3 regions of the Scandinavium manionii genome follow, and region 1 is predicted to be linked to each of the others. Evidence: riboswitches for the same ligand, from Rfam matches in the RefSeq annotation. Region 1 holds a riboswitch; each other region holds the start of a gene.
The links. Region 1 has a riboswitch for thiamine pyrophosphate ahead of thiC (phosphomethylpyrimidine synthase ThiC). Riboswitches for the same ligand answer to the same signal wherever they lie in the genome.
Positions count from the first base shown of each region.

Region 2: it holds a riboswitch for thiamine pyrophosphate, as region 1 does, so the genes downstream of both, thiM (hydroxyethylthiazole kinase) here and thiC (phosphomethylpyrimidine synthase ThiC) in region 1, are expected to answer to the same signal.
Region 3: it holds a riboswitch for thiamine pyrophosphate, as region 1 does, so the genes downstream of both, thiB (thiamine ABC transporter substrate binding subunit) here and thiC (phosphomethylpyrimidine synthase ThiC) in region 1, are expected to answer to the same signal.

Region 1 is NZ_JALIGC010000025.1:5,311-10,506, forward strand. Features, by position in the region: gene nfi (deoxyribonuclease V) at 1-485, opposite strand, end outside; gene hemE (uroporphyrinogen decarboxylase) at 495-1,559, opposite strand; gene nudC (NAD(+) diphosphatase) at 1,599-2,372, opposite strand; gene rsd (sigma D regulator) at 2,469-2,972, shown strand; TPP riboswitch at 3,026-3,126, shown strand; gene thiC (phosphomethylpyrimidine synthase ThiC) at 3,208-5,103, shown strand; gene thiE (thiamine phosphate synthase) at 5,103-5,196, shown strand, end outside.
Region 2 is NZ_JALIGC010000039.1:487,618-492,813, forward strand. Features, by position in the region: gene MUU51_RS16695 (sugar phosphate isomerase/epimerase family protein) at 1-446, opposite strand, end outside; gene MUU51_RS16700 (Gfo/Idh/MocA family protein) at 457-1,608, opposite strand; gene MUU51_RS16705 (TetR/AcrR family transcriptional regulator) at 1,808-2,479, shown strand; TPP riboswitch at 2,812-2,909, shown strand; gene thiM (hydroxyethylthiazole kinase) at 2,945-3,724, shown strand; gene thiD (bifunctional hydroxymethylpyrimidine kinase/phosphomethylpyrimidine kinase) at 3,721-4,521, shown strand; gene MUU51_RS16720 (GntR family transcriptional regulator) at 4,558-5,196, shown strand, end outside.
Region 3 is NZ_JALIGC010000038.1:142,426-147,621, forward strand. Features, by position in the region: gene MUU51_RS12560 (sugar efflux transporter) at 1-1,134, opposite strand, end outside; gene sgrT (glucose uptake inhibitor SgrT) at 1,250-1,405, opposite strand; gene sgrR (HTH-type transcriptional regulator SgrR) at 1,493-3,148, shown strand; TPP riboswitch at 3,185-3,335, shown strand; gene thiB (thiamine ABC transporter substrate binding subunit) at 3,367-4,350, shown strand; gene thiP (thiamine/thiamine pyrophosphate ABC transporter permease ThiP) at 4,326-5,196, shown strand, end outside.

The DNA.
Region 1 (5,196 bases):
ACCCAACCCAATTGTTCCTGTTTATCCATCAGTGGTGCCAGGGCGTCCGGTTCGGCAGACAACGGTTCGAACTTACCGCACAGGCGTTTTTTCGCCACGCCGATCGTCGGAACGTCCACCAGCAAACCAAAGTGGCTGGCGACACCCAAACGCCGCGGATGGGAAATGCCGTGGCCATCGACAAACAGTAAATCAGGTTTACGGGAAAGTTGCTCCCACGCCGCCAGCAGCGCGGGATATTCACGGAATGACAGGAAGCCGGGGATGTAAGGCATGGTGGTAGGAATACGCGCTATCTGGTATTCCACCAATTCGAGGCCCGGATAGGTCAACAGGACGATGGCCGCGCGGGTTATCTCGCCACCCTGCTCGAATCCCACATCAGCACCGCCGATGAGCCTCGGAGGATCTTCAGAAAAACGATCCTCGCGGATCACGGACGACGCTAACGCCCGCTGTTGTTCACGAAGACCCGCAAGATCCATAATTCGTCCTTAGCGATGATACTGCGGCGACAGACGGTGTACGGCATCAACGAATGCCCCCGCGTGTTCTGGTGGTACATCCTGATGGATGCCGTGGCCAAGGTTAAACACGTGCCCTTCTCCCTCGCCAAATCCAGCCAGAATGGTCGCGACTTCTTCTTCGATGCGTGCAGGCTGCGCGTACAGCATCGACGGGTCCATATTGCCTTGTAGCGCAACTTTATTCCCCACGCGACGACGCGCATCAGCAATATCCGTGGTCCAGTCGAGGCCCAGCGCATCGCAGCCGGTTTCTGCCATCGCTTCCAGCCATTGCCCGCCGCCTTTAGTAAACAGCGTTACCGGCACGCGACGGCCTTCGTTTTCACGCAGCAGGCCATCAATAATTTTGTGCATGTAGTAGAGGGAGAACTGCTGATAGTCACGCCCGGTCAGCACGCCGCCCCAGGTGTCGAAAATCATCACCGATTGCGCCCCAGCTTTGATTTGCGCGTTCAGATACAGCGTGACGCTCTTCGCCAGTTTATCGAGCAGCAGATGCAGCGCCTGCGGATCAGCATACATCATCTTTTTGATCACGGTAAACGCTTTACTGCTGCCGCCTTCAACCATGTAAGTGGCCAGCGTCCACGGGCTGCCGGAGAAACCAATCAGCGGCACTTCGCCCTTCAGTTCACGGCGAATGGTCCGCACCGCGTTCATCACGTAGCCCAGTTCCTGTTCTGGATCCGGCACTGGCAACTTTTCTATATCAGCCTTGGTTTTCAACGGGGAAGTAAAACGCGGGCCTTCACCGGTTTCAAAATACAGGCCCAGCCCCATCGCATCAGGAATGGTCAGAATGTCCGAGAAGAGGATCGCCGCATCCAGCGGGAAACGGCGCAATGGCTGCAACGTCACTTCGCAGGCCAGCTCCGCGTTTTTGCACAGCGACATAAAATCGCCCGCTTCGGCACGCGTGGCTTTGTACTCCGGCAAATAGCGGCCCGCTTGTCTCATCATCCAGACAGGGGTGATATCAACAGGCTGGCGCAGCAGCGCACGCAGATAACGATCGTTCTTCAGTTCGGTCATGTTTGCAGTTCCTTTATGCGTCATGCGGGAAGTGTACCATCACTCATAGTCTGCCCGACACATCGCCACCGTATCTTCAATCAAACGACGCGCCACGGTGCCCGGCGGGGGCAACAGCGGCAAGTTGTCATAGCGATACCAGTTGGCTTCAATCAGCTCTTTCGGGTCGATCACGATATCGCCGCTGTCGTAATCAGCCATATAAGCCGTCATCAGCGACTGCGGGAACGGCCACGGTTGCGAGGTCACATAGCGAAGATTTTTAACGCGGATACTGCTCTCTTCCATCACTTCTCGCGCCACCGCCTGTTCGAGGGTTTCCCCCACTTCGACAAACCCCGCCAGCACCGTGTGCACGCCGTTGCGATGGCGCGAGTGCTGGGCCAGTAGAATCGAATCATCGCGGCGGATAGCCACAATAATGCACGGCGCAATTTGCGGGTAATAACGCTCGCGGCAGTGACTGCATAGCATCGCCCATTCGGTTTTGCTCGGGTGCATGGTGTGCCCACAGTATCCGCAGAATTTATGGGAGCGATAAAACTCCGTCAGCTGAACGCCGCGCCCGGCAAGCTGGAACAACCCCACGTCCTGATCCAGCACCTGACGAACCGTGCCCATATCCTGGCGTCGCGCCTGCTGAATCAGCCAAACGGGTTCTCCCTGCCATTCCCCGATTGGCATCGCATTCAGACCGACAAGATCGAATTTTTCCGCCTCGCCATGCGGCAACTCGCCGCCAGGCAGCCATAATTTCTGTTCGTGGCTGACAATCCACCAGCCGCTATCTAATTTTTCAATTATACGATCCATATCTATTGCACTACCTTCGCTTCACTGGCACTTTGTTAACAGTGCTTTTACATTTTTGGGTAAGCCGGTTTTGCTCTTTCACATGCGGAGTCCATCATGCTAAACCAGTTAGAAAGCCTGACAGAGCGCGTCGGCGGCAGCCACCAGCTTGTTGATCAATGGCTTCAGGTACGTAAACAGTTGATCGTCGCCTATTACAATCTGGTTGGCATTAAGCCTGGCAAAGGATCGTATATGCGTCTGAACGAGAAAGCACTGGACGATTTTTGTCAGCGCCTGGTGGATTATCTCTCCGCCGGCCATTTCAGTATTTATGAACGCATTGTCGGCGAATTGAAAGGTGAAAACCCACTTTTGGCGGCAACAAAGCTCTATCCGCAACTCGAAGGCAACACCCAGCAAATTATGGAAATGTATGATTCCAGTCTGGAAACCGCCATTGATGACGACAATTGCATGGAGTTTCAACGGGTGTTATCCGGTCTCGGCGAAGCGCTCGCTGCCCGCTTTACGCTGGAAGACAGCCTGATTGCGCTGGCACTGGATAACAAGCTAAACGGCAGCGCGAACGATGAAAATCAGATTGCGCGTCCTGCTTGAGTTCTTAAGCGTTAACGAGTAATTTACATTCTTCACCTCGCCGCTGGCGGGGTTTTATCTTGTCGGAGTGCCCATTTGGGCTGAGACCGTTAATTCGGGATCCGCGGAACCTGATCAGGTTAGTACCTGCGAAGGGAACAAGAGTCACACATTTTTACGTCGCCTGATGGCGCGCGTAATCTCTTAGTTCATCCGTCGTCTGACAAGCCATTTCCTCCATACACTGGAATGCGCTATGTCTACTACTAAACTCTCCCGCCGCGAACAGCGTGCACACGCCCAACACTTTATCGATACCCTCGAAGGTACGGCTTTCCCCAACTCAAAACGGATTTATCTCAATGGTTCTCGCGACGATATTCGCGTGCCGATGCGTGAAATCCAGCTCAGCCCAACGCTCCTTGGCGGCTCCAAAGATAACCCTCAGTTCGAACAAAACGAAGCCGTGCCGGTGTATGACACTTCCGGCCCGTATGGCGATCCGGATATTGCGATCAACGTGCAGCAGGGCCTGGCCAAAGTGCGCCAGCCGTGGATTGACGCGCGCCATGATAGCGAACCGCTGGATGAACGCAGCTCCGCTTACACCAAACAACGTTTGGCCGACGATGGCCTCGACGAACTGCGGTTCACCGGCCTGCTGACGCCCAAACGCGCCGTCGCGGGAAAATGCGTGACCCAGCTGCACTACGCCCGTCAGGGGATCGTCACCCCTGAAATGGAATTCATCGCCATTCGCGAAAACATGGGCCGCGAGCGCATTCGTGGCGAAGTGTTACGCCACCAGCATCCGGGCGAAGGTTTTGGCGCGCGTCTGCCAGAAAACATCACTCCAGAATTTGTACGCGATGAAGTCGCCGCCGGTCGCGCCATCATTCCAGCCAACATCAATCATCCGGAATCTGAACCGATGATCATCGGCCGCAATTTTCTGGTGAAGGTTAACGCCAATATCGGCAACTCGGCGGTCACGTCGTCCATCGAAGAAGAAGTGGAAAAACTGGTGTGGTCGACGCGCTGGGGCGCAGACACGGTGATGGATTTATCCACCGGGCGCTACATCCACGAAACCCGCGAGTGGATCCTGCGCAACAGCCCGGTGCCGATTGGCACGGTGCCGATTTATCAGGCGCTGGAGAAAGTGAACGGTATTGCCGAAGACCTGACGTGGGAAGCATTCCGCGACACGCTTCTCGAACAGGCGGAACAGGGAGTAGATTACTTCACCATTCACGCGGGCGTTCTGCTGCGCTACGTACCGATGACCGCCAAACGCCTGACCGGCATCGTTTCCCGCGGCGGCTCAATCATGGCGAAATGGTGTTTGTCGCACCATCAGGAAAACTTCCTGTATCAGCATTTCCGCGACATTTGCGAAATCTGTGCCGCGTACGATGTGTCCCTCTCGCTGGGCGACGGCCTACGCCCAGGATCCATTCAGGATGCCAACGACGAAGCACAGTTTGCCGAGCTGCATACCCTTGGCGAACTGACCAAAATCGCCTGGGAATACGACGTACAGGTGATGATTGAAGGCCCGGGCCACGTGCCGATGCAGATGATCCGCCGCAACATGACCGAAGAACTGGAACACTGCCACGAAGCGCCGTTCTACACGCTGGGGCCGTTGACCACCGATATCGCACCGGGCTATGACCATTTCACCTCCGGGATTGGCGCGGCGATGATTGGCTGGTTCGGCTGTGCGATGCTGTGCTACGTCACACCAAAAGAGCATCTCGGATTACCGAATAAAGAAGACGTTAAACAAGGGCTTATCACCTACAAAATTGCCGCCCACGCGGCTGATCTGGCGAAGGGCCATCCGGGTGCGCAAATCCGCGATAACGCCATGTCGAAGGCGCGCTTTGAATTCCGCTGGGAAGACCAGTTCAACCTGGCGCTCGATCCGTTCACCGCCCGTGCCTATCACGACGAAACCCTGCCGCAGGAATCCGGCAAAGTGGCGCACTTCTGCTCGATGTGCGGGCCGAAGTTCTGCTCGATGAAAATATCCCAGGAAGTGCGCGACTACGCGGCGGCGCAGACCATCGAAGTGGGCATGGCGGATATGTCAGAAAACTTCCGCGCCAAAGGTGGCGAAATCTATCTGCGTAAGGAGGAAGCCTGATGATTCAGCCTGATTTCCCTGCGGTGCCGCAGCGCCTGGGCCTTTATCCGGTCGTCGACAGCGTGGAGTGGATTGCGCGTTTGCTGGACGTCG
Region 2 (5,196 bases), on a different contig from region 1:
ATCGGATGAAGCGGTTCGATAGCTAATGGCATGCCTCGTGGTCGCGAATATTCCAGTAATGCGTTCAGTCCGTCGTGGATCTGTTGGCGCGCACCGGCTAAATCCTTCGAGCCGGCAGGCAAACCACCGACGACCAGCACCAGGCAGGCGGCATTAAGCGTTAGCGCTTCATCTACTGCCCGAAAATTATCGATGAGGTTGTCATGGCGTGCTTCGGCGCTGTTGGCCGGGAACATGCCGCCACGGCAATAGCCGGTGACGCTGAGCTGATGCGCACTTATCAGCCTGGCGGTTTCCTGCAATCCGAGTTGCGCCACCTGATCGCGCCAGGGGGAAATTCCGTGAATACCGTGACGGGCGCAGCCTTCAATGATCTGTTTAAGATCCCATTGCTGGCGTACCGTTGCGGTGTTGAGAGAGAGTTTTTGCGGATCGGGTCTGGACATAGACTGGGCCTCAGCGAGTCAGGGAAGGGACATCAATCCAGCGGCGCTCTTTCCAGCTTTTCAGCGCCAGGTCGACCAGTTGCAGACCTTTTGCGCCTTCCAGCAGGTCCCAGCGATATTGCCCTTCTCCAAAGACATGACGGAGAAACAGTTCCCACTGTACTTTAAAAGCGTTGTCGTAAATCTGGGTGTCCGGCACCGTTGCCCAGTCTTCGAAGAAGTTATGCGTCTGTCGCACGTCAGGGTTCCACACTGGTTTTGGCGTATTGACGCTGGCCTGAGTAAAACAGTCTGTCAGCCCGGCAACGGCGGAGCCTTTCACACCGTCAACCTGGAAAGTCACCAGGTCATCGCGGCGAACGCGAACGCACCAGGAACTGTTTATTTGCACAATTGTGCCGTTATGCAGTTCAAAGGTGGCGTAAACCGCGTCATCTGCGGTAGCCGGGTAGGGCTGATGTTGTTCATTCCAGCGCTCAGGGATATGCGTGGCGCCAATACAACTGAGGCTTTTAATTTCACCAAACAAATTGTCAATGACATACCGCCAGTGACAAATCATATCCAGAATAATGCCGCCGCCCTCTTCACTGCGATAATTCCAGGATGGACGCTGGGTGGGCTGCAGATTGCCTTCAAACACCCAATAGCCGAACTCACCGCGTACGGATAGCACTTTACCGAAGAAACCGGATTCATTAAGCAGTTTGAGTTTCTGCAAACCCGGTAGCCATAGCTTGTCCTGCACCACGCCATGACAAACGCCTTTCTCACGGGCGAAATGGTATAAATCCAGGGCTTCATCCAGGCTCATCGCCACCGGTTTTTCGCTGTAAACGTGTTTCCCTTTGCTGATTGCTTTTTTCAGAAGAGCAGGGCGGGCCTGCGTGGTAGCGGCATCAAAAAAGATAATGTCGTTGGGATTGTTCAGCGCCTCATCAAGGTCTGTTCCCCAGCGTTCGATCCCAAACTCTTGCGCCAGCGCGGCCATTTTCTCCGCATTGCGACCAATTAAAATCGGATCCGGCATCAGGCGATCGCCATTTGCCAGCATCACGCCACCTTGCTGGCGAATGCTGACGATCGAACGGATTAAGTGCTGATTCTTCCCCATGCGTCCGGTTACGCCATGCATGATAATGCCAACGGAAATCTGAGACATTCATTCACCTCATTATCAAATTTTATGATTGACGCACTCCTTGAAGGAGTCACCAACCGGGTTAATACTATTCAACTAACTGGTTGATGATTTCATCATAGGATCCCGATCCTATTCTGACTTTGACACACTTCACATAACCAACTAGTTGGTTGAAAATGAGTTGAGACTTGTTTTACCGCCAAATTGAGGCACTATAATGTTAAAAAAAGCAGGGAAAGACGAGGAATGGAGCGTGGTTAAAAAGACGGAAAACGATAAAAACGCGTCTGCCGATAAACAGATTCGTATTCTTCAGGCGGCGCGCGCTGAGTTTGCTGAGAAAGGTTTTGATGGCGCACGGGTAGACAGTATTGCCGCCCGTGCTCATGCCAATAAACAGCTTATTTATTACTATTTTACCAACAAAGATGTGCTGTTTACCCGGGTGCTGGAAGATGCCTACCGGGATATCCGTAAGCATGAGGCTGCGTTGTTACTGGATGATTTTCCTGCCGATGAAGCGATTCTGAAACTGGTTGAGTTTACCTGGCAATATTATCTCAAAAATCCAGAATTCATTCGCTTGCTGAATAGTGAGAACCAGTTAAAAGCCCGGCATCTTAAAGATTCTGCGGTGACTGTCGGTATCAACCAAAGCTGGATAAGCATCACTAAAAGTCTTCTGGAACGCGGGAGCCGTGAAGGAACGGTCAGACCCCATCTCGACGTCATGCAACTCAACATCAACATTTCGGCACTGGGCTTCTTTTATCTGATCAACCAGTCGACGCTGTCCATCCTGTATCAAAAGGATCTCAGTGAGAAAGCCGCGCTGGATGAACGCCTTCGGGTGATGAAAGAGTGCATCGCCGCATGGATAAAACCATGAGGATAGGGTGGCTTTATACAATCTGGCGAGCGCTAGCCTGTCAATTACGAAAATCTCTACTACCGTGGCGATCTGATCAGCTTCGACATTAATCGAGCCTTTAACGTGATTCCTTTTTTCGGAAAAGCTCTTATAGTTCAAATAATTTAAGTTGGACTAAATATTTATAAGCGTTTCCAATATTGTTAGGCAGTCAATAAATATTTTCTTCGGCCCTTGGTTTTCATCGGTGTCTTAACGAAGGCCGCTTTACCGTTTACAAGACTTCCCGCTGGCATTACTATCCTGTCCAGGGATTAACGAAATATTAATCCCAACCTATTGATTTTGATTTAAATGACTCGGGGTGCCCTTCTTCGTTGAAGGCTGAGAAATACCCGTACCACCTGATCTGGATAATGCCAGCGTAGGGAAGTCAGAAACCCGCGCAGGGTATCGCTTCTTACCGACTGGCAGGAGCGACCCATGCAACCCGAACTTCTAAGTTCCGCGCAACTTGCGCACACTTCACATCTTTTACGCGACCGTTCGCCACTCGTTCACTGCATGACCAATGACGTGGTGCAAACCTTCACCGCCAATGTGTTGCTGGCGCTGGGCGCATCTCCGGCGATGGTCATTGACGCCGAAGAAGCCCCGCAGTTTACGACTCTCGCTGACGCGCTGCTGATTAATGTCGGTACGCTGACCCAATCACGTGCGGCGGCGATGCGTTCCGCCGTGGAAAGTGCGAACGCGAACCACAAACCCTGGACGCTGGACCCGGTAGCGGTCGGCGCGCTTAGCCTGCGCACTGAATTTTGTCAGCAGTTACTGGCGCTTTCGCCTGCCGCCATTCGTGGCAATGCCTCCGAAATTCTGGCGCTGGCGGGCATGAGCCACGGCGGGCGTGGTGTCGACACCACAGATACCGCGGCGGCGGCGTTACCCGCAGCACAGGCGTTGGCGCGACAATTTTCTACAGTGGTAGCGGTAACCGGTGAAGTGGATTACATCACCGACGGGCGGCGCACGGCGAGTGTGAAGGGCGGTTCCTCACTGATGACGCGCGTGGTGGGCACCGGTTGTGCGTTGTCGGCAGTCGTGGCGGCGAGTTGCGCGTTATCGGGCGACCGGCTCGATAATATCGCTGCGGCCTGCGGATTAATGAAACAGGCTGGTGGTGTTGCAACGGAAAACAGCAATGGGCCTGGCAGTTTTGTCGCCGCCTTCCTCGACGCGCTTTACGCAGAGGGTCAGCCATGAAACGGATTAACGCACTCACCATCGCCGGAACCGACCCGAGCGGCGGGGCAGGGATTCAGGCAGATCTGAAAACTTTCTCTGCGCTGGGCGCTTACGGCTGTTCGGTCGTGACGGCGCTGGTGGCGCAGAATACGCGGGGCGTGCAGTCGGTTTATCGGATCGAACCTGATTTTGTCGCTGCCCAGCTGGATTCGGTGTTCAGCGACGTACGAATCGACACCACCAAAATCGGGATGCTGGCGGAAACGGATATCGTGGAAGCCGTTGCGGAACGCCTGGCGCGCTATCGCATCGAAAACGTGGTGCTCGACACCGTCATGCTGGCGAAAAGCGGCGATCCGCTGTTGTCTGCCTCGGCGGTCGCCACGTTGCGCAGCCGACTTTTACCGCAGGTTTCACTGATTACGCCAAATTTGCCGGAGGCCGCCGCGCTACTGGAAGCGCCGCACGCGCAAAACGAACGCGAAATGCTCGAGCAGGGCCGCGCGCTGAGGGCGCTGGGATGCGAAGCGGTGCTGATGAAAGGCGGGCATCTGGATGATGCTGAAAGCCCGGACTGGCTGTTTACCGCTGAGGGAGAAATGCGGTTCACCGCGCCGCGCGTGCAGACCAAAAATACTCACGGCACCGGCTGCACGCTGTCGGCGGCGTTAGCGGCGCTGCGCCCGCGTCACGCAAACTGGCTGGAAACGGTGCCTGAAGCCAAGCGCTGGCTGTCGGCGGCGCTTTCCGCGGCGGATTCTCTGGAGGTCGGTCACGGAATTGGCCCGGTGCATCATTTTCACGCGTGGTGGTAGTATACTGGCTGAAACTGTCTGTCAGGAAAACCAGAGATGGAACAAGCGCATACCCGGCTTCTCGCCCAACTGAACGAGCGCATCGCCGCCGCCGATAATACGCCGCTGTACCTGAAATTTGCCGAAACGGTAAAGAACGCGGTGCGCAGCGGTTGGCTTGAGCATGGCAATATTCTGCCCGGTGAGCGCGACCTCAGCCAGCTGACCGGCGTTTCGCGTATTACCGTGCGAAAGGCGATGCAAACCCTGGAAGACGAAGGCGTGGTGACGCGCGCCCGCGGCTACGGGACGCAAATCAACAACATCTTTGAATACTCGCTGAAGGAAGCGCGGGGGTTTTCTCAGCAGGTGGTGGTGCGCGGCAAAAAACCGGACACGCTGTGGGTCAACAAACGGGTCGTTGAATGCCCAGCGGAGGTGGCCGAACAGCTGGCGCTGGCGCCGAAAAGCGAGGTATTTTTGCTCAAGCGCATTCGTTACGTGGATGAAGAGGCGGTGTCGATTGAAGAGTCGTGGGTGCCATCGCACCTGATTGCGGACGCCGATGACATCGGGATTTCGCTGTACGACTACTTTCGCAGCCAGCATATTTTCCCGCAGCGGACCCGCTCGCGAGTCAGCGCCCGGATGCCGGACGCTGAGTTTCAGTCGCACATCAAAATGGATGACAAAATC
Region 3 (5,196 bases), on a different contig from region 1:
CACTGCCGCAATCACCCAATATACGTACTGGTGTCCCCAGCTTTGCGACACCATTCCCTGAATCACCCCTGCGAGGATTACCCCGGTAGAAATGCTGTTGGTGAAAAGCGTTGTGGCAGAACCCGCTCTGCCCGGCATCAAGTCCTGGAACCACAGCATGCCTATGCCAGCGATTATCCCAATGAACACCGCGTTAAACAGCTGTAATATCAACAACGCCTCGCGGCTATGGAACAGAATAAGCCCAATATAAAACAGCACGCCCGCTGCCACAGCGGTCACCATCATCCGACGTTTCCCAAAGCGTTTAACGTAATAACCCGCAAGGATCATCGCCGGGATCTCAAGTGCCGCAGCGGTGCCCATCAAAAAACCTGCGAGCTTATCCGGCAGGCCTAAATCGCTGCTGATCCACAGCGGCATATCAATGATGTACATGGTATTGCAGGTCCACATCAGGGTGGAGGCCACAAACAGCATACGCACGTTTTTATCGCTCCAGCCGCTGACCTGCGTCAACGCCACCGTGGCGGGTTGTTCAACGCGCGCCACCGACGGCAGCGCAAACGCAATCAGGACCAGACTCAGGATAAAAATCCCGGCGGCAACGGAAAACATCACGGTGAAGCCGTAATTAAGCGCCAGCATAAAGGCCAGCGGCGGGCCAATCACCCACGCCAGCGAAAGCTGCGCACGCATCACCGAACTGAACATCACGACTTCGCGTGCCGAACTGTCGGCGTATTCACGCGCAAGGGCAAACAGCTGAGGCATGGCGCTATTCGCCAGCGACGCCAGCAGCACGCCGCAGGTGATAAGCGTCAGATAATGTCGATTAAAGGCAAACAGCAGCGCGTTGCCCACCGCCATCAGGCAGCAGAACAGTATCAGCTTGCGGCGGTCGCCCTGGTTGTCCGAGCGCTTCGCCAGCACCAGACTCACGGCAATCCCGACGATGGCGTTGGCGGTATAAAACAGGCCAATCCAGAACGGCTGCGCGCCCACTTCGCGGCTGAGAAACAGGCTCAACGTCGGCATCTGTAATGCACCCGCAATCCCCATCATAAATGCCACCAACATGAACGCGGCGTACACCCCGTTCAGTCGTCGTGCCATCGTCATCAGCCAGAGCATGATTAATCCTTACTCGCAAAAGGGAAACGAAAAAAGCCAGCAGAAGCATTCTGCTGGCGGGTCTTTCAAGGCTATCGCCTGATACCAATACTCAGTCACACATGATCAAGTCAAGTTAATGAGGATCCGAAGCCGGGCATGTAACGTCCCACTGCATCAAATCTTCCAGCATTTTCAGGCGCGTTCCTGCGACCAGGCGGGCCAGCCATGACGCTCCCTGCGTCGCCGAAAAGTACTGTCGATAAAACTCACAAGCAGTTAGCTTCTTCATATTCATCTCCTCACTTCATCGAGATTGATTATTGGCTTAATATGAGGATAAATAAATTGCTGGGTTTTCGTCAGGAGTTCCCCTTTTATGTCCTCTGGTCGTCTGCAACAACAGTTCATCCGTTTATGGCAATGCTGTGACGGGAAATCCCATGACACCACGCTCAACGAGCTGGCCGAACTGCTCAGCTGTTCGCGTCGCCATATGCGAACGTTGTTGAACACCATGGAGGACCGCGGTTGGCTGACCTGGCAGGCGGAAGCCGGGCGTGGCAAGCGGTCCCGCCTGACGTTTCTCTATACCGGGCTGGCGCTCCAGCAGCAGCGGGCGGAAGACTTACTTGAGCAAGACAGAATCGATCAACTGGTGCAACTGGTGGGCGATAAAGCCACCGTGCGGCAAATGCTGGTCTCACATCTGGGCCGCAGTTTCCGTCAGGGGCGACACATTATGCGGGTGCTTTACTACCGCCCGATGCGTAATTTACTGCCCGGCACGCCTTTACGGCGCTCGGAAACCCACATTGCGCGGCAAATTTTCAGCGCATTGACCCGTATAAATGAGGAAAATGGGGAACTGGAAGCGGATATTGCGCATCACTGGCAGCAAATTTCCCCTTTGCACTGGCGTTTTTATCTTCGTCCAGGCATTCATTTTCATCACGGTCGTGAACTGGAGATGGACGATGTGGTTCACTCCTTACAGCGAATCAATCCCCTACCGCTGTATTCCCACATTACCCGCATCGAATCGCCTACCACCTGGACGCTGGATATTCACCTTTCTCGCCCCGATGTCTGGCTACCGTGGCTGCTGGGTCATATCCCGGCGATGATCCTGCCGCGCGAATGGGAAACCATGAACAACTTTTCCAGCATGCCGGTGGGCACCGGGCCTTACGCCGTTTCGCGCAATAATCAGAACCAACTCAAAATCCACGCCTTTGACGACTTCTTCGGCTATCGCGCGCTGATCGATGAAGTGAATGTGTGGGTACTGCCGGAAATCGGGGACGAAGTGACCTGCGGCCTGACGCTGGAAGGCTCGACCGAAGGCGAAAAAGCGGTCGAAAGTCGCCTGGAGGAAGGCTGCTATTACCTGCTGTTTGATGCCCGCAGCCAGAAAGGGGTGTCTGACGACGTTCGCCGCTGGGTCAGCCAAATTCTCTCTCCTGCCAATCTGCTGTACCACGCCGACGAGCAGTATCAGGGTGACTGGTTTCCGGCTTACGGCCTGTTGCCGCGCTGGCACCATGCGCGTCCGGGCAAGGGCGACAAACCCGCTGGGCTGGAAACGCTGACGCTGACCTATTATCGGGAACATCTTGAACACAAAAACATTGGGCTGATCATGAGTCGCCTACTCGCCGAGCATCAGGTGACGCTGGAGATCCGGGAGATAAACTACGACGAGTGGCATCTCGGCGATATTCACAGCGACATGTGGTTAAACAGCGCCAACTTCACACTGCCACTGGATTTCTCGCTGTTTGCCCATCTGTTCGAAGTGCCGCTAATTCAGCACTGTATTCCGCTGGACTGGCAGCAGGCCGCCGCCGACTGGCAGTCCGGAGAGATAAATCTGGCCAACTGGTCACAACAGTTGATAGCCCAACGTTCGGTGGTGCCACTGATTCACCACTGGCTGCGCATTCAAGGACAGCGAAGTATGCGCGGCCTGCGCATGAACACCCTGGGCTGGTTTGACTTTAAATCGGCATGGTTTGCCCCGCCGGATCCATAAGGCTTTCTGAAAAGTCACAAACTCATTACAATAGCGCCGTTCTCAACGGGGTGCTGATATACAAAATCATTCGAGATGCAGAAGCCAACGCAGAGGCAGCTTGAAGGATGAAGTGTATGGGCTGAGATAATACCCGTCGAACCTGATCCGGATAACGCCGGCGAAGGGATTTGGGGCTCACTCAAAATCCTTTGCCACCCCTTAATTTGAGGTGCAAAGTGCTTAAAAAATTCCTGCCGTTACTGTTCCTGGCGAGCGTACCCGTTTTCGCGAAGCCTGTTCTCACCGTTTATACCTATGATTCTTTCTCCGCCGACTGGGGACCAGGGCCTGCGGTGAAAAAAGCCTTTGAAACCGACTGCAACTGCGAGCTGAAATACGTGGCGCTGGAAGACGGCGTGTCGCTACTCAACCGTCTGCGTATGGAAGGCAAAAACAGCAAAGCCGACGTGGTTCTGGGGCTCGACAACAATCTGCTCGACGCCGCCACGCAAACCGGGCTGTTCGCCAAAAGCGGCGTGCCGACCACCGGCGTTAATGTACCAGGCGGATGGAAAAATGACACCTTCGTCCCGTTCGACTACGGCTACTTTGCGTTCGTCTATGACAAGAACAAGCTGAAGAATCCACCGAAGAGCCTGAAAGACCTGGTCGAAAGCCCGCAGAAATGGCGCGTTATCTATGAAGATCCTCGCACCAGCACGCCAGGTCTGGGCCTGCTGCTGTGGATGCAAAAAGTGTACGGCGACAATACCCCTGAAGCGTGGCAGAAACTGGCCGCCAAAACCGTCACCGTCACCAAAGGCTGGAGCGAGGCTTACGGCCTGTTCCTGAAAGGCGAAAGCGATCTGGTACTGAGCTACACCACTTCCCCGGCGTATCACATTATCGAAGAGAAAAAAGATAACTACGCCGCCGCCGATTTTGCCGAAGGCCATTACTTGCAGGTGGAAGTTGCCGCGCGCACCGCTTCAAGCAAACAGCCTGAGCTGGCCGAAAAATTCCTGAAATTCATGGTTAGCCCGGCGTTCCAGAAGGCGATCCCGACCGGCAACTGGATGTATCCGGTCACTCAGGTCACGCTGCCAGACGCTTTTAACGGCCTGGTGAAACCGAAAAATACGCTGGAATACACGCCGCAGCAGGTCGCCTCCGAACGTCAGAACTGGATTGCCGAATGGCAACGCGCCGTCAGCCAGTAATCGCCGGCTGGCTGCTGCCAGGCGTGACGGTTGCGACCTTAATGGTGGCCGTCGCGCTGGCCGCGTTTCTGGCCTTGTGGTTTAACGCTCCGTCGGCAAGCTGGAGCCGTTTTCTGCACGACAGCTATCTGTGGCACGTGGTCAGATTCTCCTTCTGGCAGGCGTTTCTCTCCGCCACGCTGTCGGTTATTCCGGCCATTTTCCTCGCCCGCTCGCTATATCGACGCCGATTCCCGGGCCGTCAAATCCTGCTTCGCCTGTGCGCGATGACCTTAATTCTGCCGGTATTGGTGGCGGTGTTTGGCATTCTCAGCGTTTACGGGCGACAGGGCTGGCTGGCCCAGTTGTGGCACTTATTCGGTTGGGAATGGACATTCTCGCCTTACGGTTTACAGGGCATTTTGCTGGCGCATGTATTCTTTAATATGCCGATGGCGACGCGTTTGCTATTGCAGGCGCTGGAGCAAATTCCTGGCGAGCAGCGCCAACTGGCGGCGCAGCTAGGGATGCGCGGCTTCACCTTTTTCCGCTTCGTCGAATGGCCGTGGATGCGGCGACAAATTCCGGCGATTGCCGCACTTATTTTCATGCTGTGCTTCGCGAGTTTCGCTACCGTGCTGTCGCTCGGCGGTGGTCCGCAGGCCACCACCATTGAGCTTGCCATCTATCAGGCGCTCAATTTTGATTATGACCCGGGCCGCGCGGCGATGCTGGCGATCGTCCAGATGCTGTGCTGTCTGGGGTTGATGCTCATCAGCCAACGCCTGAGCAAATCGCTGATGCCGGGAAACACTCAGCACGTCGGCTGGCGCGATCCGGACGACAGGCTGCACAGCCGCGTTATTG